2 regions of the Nocardiopsis sp. NPDC101807 genome follow, and region 1 is predicted to be linked to the other one. Evidence: predicted binding sites of a transcription regulator. Region 1 holds the regulator's gene; the other holds the start of a gene.
What was found. Region 1 encodes HrcA, which represses chaperone genes, less so after heat shock. Its sites were predicted from a motif close to TTGGCACTCTCNNNNNGAGAGTGCCAA; they were not measured.
Positions count from the first base shown of each region.

Region 2: a site for HrcA is predicted at 1,470-1,496, ahead of groL (chaperonin GroEL). Genes of this name have one in related genera too.

Region 1 is NZ_JBIWMK010000001.1:936,949-939,414, forward strand. Features, by position in the region: gene dnaJ (molecular chaperone DnaJ) at 1-805, opposite strand, end outside; gene hrcA (heat-inducible transcriptional repressor HrcA) at 810-1,823, opposite strand; gene ACIRPH_RS04090 (DUF3097 domain-containing protein) at 1,999-2,466, shown strand, end outside.
Region 2 is NZ_JBIWMK010000005.1:492,279-494,744, reverse strand. Features, by position in the region: gene groL (chaperonin GroEL) at 1-1,306, opposite strand, end outside; gene ACIRPH_RS18415 (ABC transporter permease) at 1,746-2,466, opposite strand, start outside.

The sequences.
Region 1 (2,466 bases):
AGTGCAGGTCGTCGCCGCGCCGCTCGAAGGTCGGGTGGGGACGCTGGATGATCTCCAGGATGATGTCGCCGCGCGGGCCGCCGTTGGGGCCGACCTCGCCCTCTCCGGCGAGCTGGATGCGGGTGCCGTCGTCGACGCCGGCCGGGATCTTGACGGTACGGGTGACCTTCTCGCGCACCCGGCCCTCCCCCGCGCAGTCGCCGCAGGGGTTGGTGATGACCGAGCCCTGGCCCGAGCACTGCGGGCAGGGGCGGGAGGTCATGACCTGGCCCAGGAAGGACCGCGTCACCTGGGAGACCTCGCCCTGGCCGTGGCACATCTCGCACGTGGTGCGGTGCGAACCGGCCGCGGTCCCCTCGCCCTGGCACGTCTCACACAGGATCGCGGTGGGGAAGGTGATCTCCTTGCTGACCCCGAACGCGGTCTCCACCAGGTCCAGTTCGACCCGGATCTTGATGCTGCGCCCGCGCCGGACCCGCTCCCGGGGGCCGCGCCCGCCGGGCTGGCCGCCGCCGAAGAAGGCGTTCATGATGTCGTCGAAGGCGAACCCGCCCCCGCCGCCGAAGCCTCCCGCGCCGCCACCGCCGGGAGCGTAGGGGTCCTGGCCCATGTCGAACATCCGGCGCTTGTTCTCGTCGGAGAGGACCTCGTAGGCCTGGGTCACCTCCTTGAAGCGCTCCTGGGTCGCGGGGTCGGGGTTGATGTCCGGATGGAGCTCGCGCGCGAGCCTCCGGTACGCCTTCTTGATCTCGTCCTTGGACGCGTCGCGACGCACCCCGAGAACCTGGTAATAGTCTCTGGCCACTGAGTTACTGTCCTGCCAAAATCTGTCCGACATACCGAGCCACGGCGCGTACCGCTCCCATTGTTCCCGGATAGTCCATCCGGGTGGGCCCCACGACACCGATCTTGGCGAGCGACTGGTTTCCCACACCGTAGTCGGCCGAGACGATGGAGGTGGACCGGAGACCCTCGTGGAAGTTCTCCGCGCCGATGCGCACCGTGAGCATTGACGGGTCCTTCGCCTCACCTAGCAAACGGATGAGGACCATGTTCTCTTCCAGCGCCTCCAGGACGTCCCGCAGGCTGGCGGCGAAGTCCACGGCGGCGAGGTTGGCCGTCCCCGCGAGGACGATCTTCTCCTCGTGCCGTTCGACGAGGCTCTCCAGCAGGACGGAGAGGACGGCCACCGCCATCTGGCGGTGTTCGGGCGGGACCTGCGCGGGCAGGTCCTCCACCGCGTCGGGCACCTCTCCGAGGTGGAGACCGGAGATGGCGCGGTTGAGCATGGAGCGCAGGTCGTTGACCGCGGTCCCGTTGACCTCGCCGAGGCCGTCGATGACGCGCTGCTCGACCCTGCCCGTATCGGTGATCACGACCATCATGACCCGCTGGCCCCCCAGGGGGACCAGCTCGACGTGCTGGACCGAGGAACGGGTCAGCGACGGGTACTGCACGATCGCGACCTGGCGGGTGAGCTGGGCGAGGAGCCGCACGGTCCGCGCGACGATCTCGTCCAGGTCCACCGCTCCGGCGAGGAAGGACTCGATGGCGCGGCGCTCCGGCGCCGACAGGGGCTTGACGGAGGAGAGCCGGTCGACGAAGAGCCGGTATCCCTTGTCCGTGGGCACGCGTCCCGCGCTGGTGTGGGGCTGGGCGATGTACCCGTCCTCCTCCAGCGCGACCATGTCGTTGCGGATGGTCGCGGGGGAGACCCCGAGCCTGTGCCGGTCGGCCAGCGCCCTGGAGCCGACGGGCTCGTTCGTGTTGACGAAGTCCTCCACGACCGCTCGCAGGACAGCGAGCTTGCGCTCGTCCAGCAACTCGCCACCTCCTGGCACTCCGGGGTCCTCAGTGCTAATTCTATGCCCGGCCGCAAACCCGGACGGGTACCCGTCGGCAGTAACACCGGCGGAGGCGCCGGATCTTCCCTCCGGCGCGGCGACGTGCGCCACGGCGCGGACGAACCGACACCCTCCCCCAGTAGACTGCACGACCGTGGCTACCAAGGGAACCGGCCGCTACGGCCGCGACGTACTCGCAGGAGACTGGCGGCTGCCCCGCAAGGGGGCCGTGCGCGAGGTCGCCCTGAGTCGGGACCTGGTCGTGGAGGACGCCGACGAGGCCTTCTGCGGAGCGGTCGTGACGTGGGACAGGTCCACCGTGACCCTGGAGGACCGTGCGGGGCGCCGCAGGGTGTTCGACCTCGGCCCGGCCGCCTTCCTGCTCGACGGGAGACCCGTGACCCTGGTGCGCCCCGCGCCCGCGCCGCGGGGTCCCCTGCGGAGCGCGTCCGGCTCGGTGGCGGTGCCCGGGGCCGCCGCGCGCACGGCGCGCGGGAGCAGGATCTACGTGGAGGGCGCGCACGACGCCGAGCTCGTGGAGAAGGTCTGGGGCCACGACCTCCGCATCGAGGGGATCGCCGTCGAGTTCCTGGAGGGCGTCGACGACCTGCCCTCGATCGTG
Region 2 (2,466 bases), on a different contig from region 1:
CCTCGTCGCCGTCCAGGTCGAGCTTGGCGAACGCGGGGACGCTGGCCTGCAGCAGCGCGACGCCACCACCGGGCAGGATGCCCTCCTCGACCGCGGCCTTGGCGTTGCGGACGGCGTCCTCGATGCGGTGCTTGCGCTCCTTGAGCTCCACCTCGGTCGCGGCGCCGGCCTTGATGACGGCCACGCCGCCGGCCAGGCGGGCGAGACGCTCCTGGAGCTTCTCGCGGTCGTAGTCGGAGTCGGTGCGCTCGATCTCGTTGCGGATCTCGTTCACGCGACCGGCGATCGCGGTGGCGTCACCGGCGCCGTCCACGATGGTGGTCTCGTCCTTGGTGACGACGACCTTGCGGGCGCGGCCGAGCATGTCGAGCTCGGTGTTCTCCAGCTTGAGGCCGACCTCCTCGGTGATGACCTGGCCGCCGGTCAGCACGGCGATGTCGCCGAGCTGGGCCTTGCGGCGGTCACCGAAGCCCGGGGCCTTGACGGCGACGGACTTGAAGGTGCCGCGGATCTTGTTGACGATCAGCGTCTGGAGGGCGCCGCCCTCCAGGTCCTCGGCGATGACGACGAGCGGACGACCGGCCTGGAGGACCTTCTCGACGACCGGCAGGAACTCGTTGTTGTTCGAGATCTTGGAGTTGACGATGAGGATGTAGGGGTCCTCGAGGACCGTCTCCATGCGCTCGAGGTCGGTGGCGAAGTAGGGCGAGATGTAGCCCTTGTCGAAGCGCATGCCCTCGGCGAGCTCCAGCTCGAGCCCGAAGGTCTGCCCCTCCTCGACGGTGATGACGCCTTCCTTGCCGACCTTGTCCATCGCCTCGGCGATGGTCTCGCCGATCTGCGGGTCGCCGGCGGAGATCGAGGCGGTGGAGGCGATCTGCTCCTTGGTCTCGATGTCCTTGGAGAGGTTGCCGAGCTCCTCGTTGATGCGGGAGACGGCGGCCTCGATGCCGCGCTTGAGGCTGATCGGGTTGGCGCCGGCGGCGACGTTGCGCAGCCCCTCGCGGACGAGGGCCTGGGCGAGCACGGTGGCGGTGGTGGTGCCGTCACCCGCGACGTCGTCGGTCTTCTTGGCGACCTCCTTGACCAGCTCGGCCCCGATCTTCTCCCACGGGTCCTCGAGCTCGATCTCCTTGGCGATGGAGACACCGTCGTTGGTGATCGTGGGGGCGCCCCACTTCTTCTCCAGGACGACGTTGCGACCCTTCGGGCCGAGCGTGACCTTGACGGCGTCCGCGAGCTGGTTCATGCCGCGCTCGAGGCCGCGACGGGCCTCCTCGTCGAACGCGATCAGTTTGGCTGCCATTGGATTCTTGTCCTCCCGTGACCGGGCTGATACGCGATGGGACGAGGCATGCGCCCGCGACGGACGACCGGAGCGCTCCGACAACCCTGCTGTCGGGAACCGCGGTCTCGCAGCCTCGATCCGGTTAGCACTCAAGGAAGGCGAGTGCTAACCAGGTCCCTTTTTAGCACTCGACCATGGAGAGTGCAAACGATGTGGTCACGATTTCCCCTCCCCTCCTACCAGCCCCTACCTGCGCATACACCCCGTGAAGAGCGGATTTCCGCGCTCAGCGGACAGGCTCCGCCACCGTCCGTGCCTGCGCGAACGGCCCGCTTCGGCCCGGGGCCCGTGCGGATCGAAGCCCGGTGCGGGCCCCGGACCGAAGCGGGGCGGAGGCCCGGAACAGGCACCCGGGCACGGTCCGAAGCGAAGCGGAGGCCCGGAACAGGCACGGCCCTCAGGAGCCGAGCCTGCGCATCGCCCGCGATCCGAACGCCAGCGCGGCGGCCGCCAGCGCGACCGCGACGGCCCAGCCGATCCCGACCGACAGGCCCCAGTCGCCCGCGAACAGGGCCCGTTCGGCGTCCACGACGTAGGCCACCGGGTTGACCCGGGACAGGCCGTACAGCCAGGACGGCGCCAGCTCCATCGGCAGCAGCACGCCGGACAGCAGCATGAGCGGCATGATCACCGTCTGGAGCACCGGAGCGAACACGTACGTCTGCTTCACCGCCAGGGCCGTCAGGTACGACAGGGTGGACAGGCCGATCCCCAGGACGGCGAGCAGGAGCAGGCCGACCACCGCGCCCGCCACGGAGACCCGGAACCCGAACGGGATCACCAGAACGATGATGAGCACCATCTGCGCCATCATCTGCGCCACGTCCCGCAGCACCCGGCCGAGCAGCAGCGACACCCGGCTCGCCGGGGTGGCCAGCATCCGCTCGTGCGCGCCGGAGGCCATCTCCGGGAGCAGGCCGAACCCGGCGAACCCGGCGGTGAACAGGGCGAGCATGACCAGCAGGCCGGGCACGAACCACTGCCAGGGGTTCTCGCCCTCGGCCCCCGCCAGCCCGGTGAGCAGGGGCGCGAACAGCACCAGGTACAGGACCGGCTGGAGCATCCCGAAGCCCAGGAGCAGGGGCCGGTGCAGCAGCGGGCGCATCTGGCGGACGAAC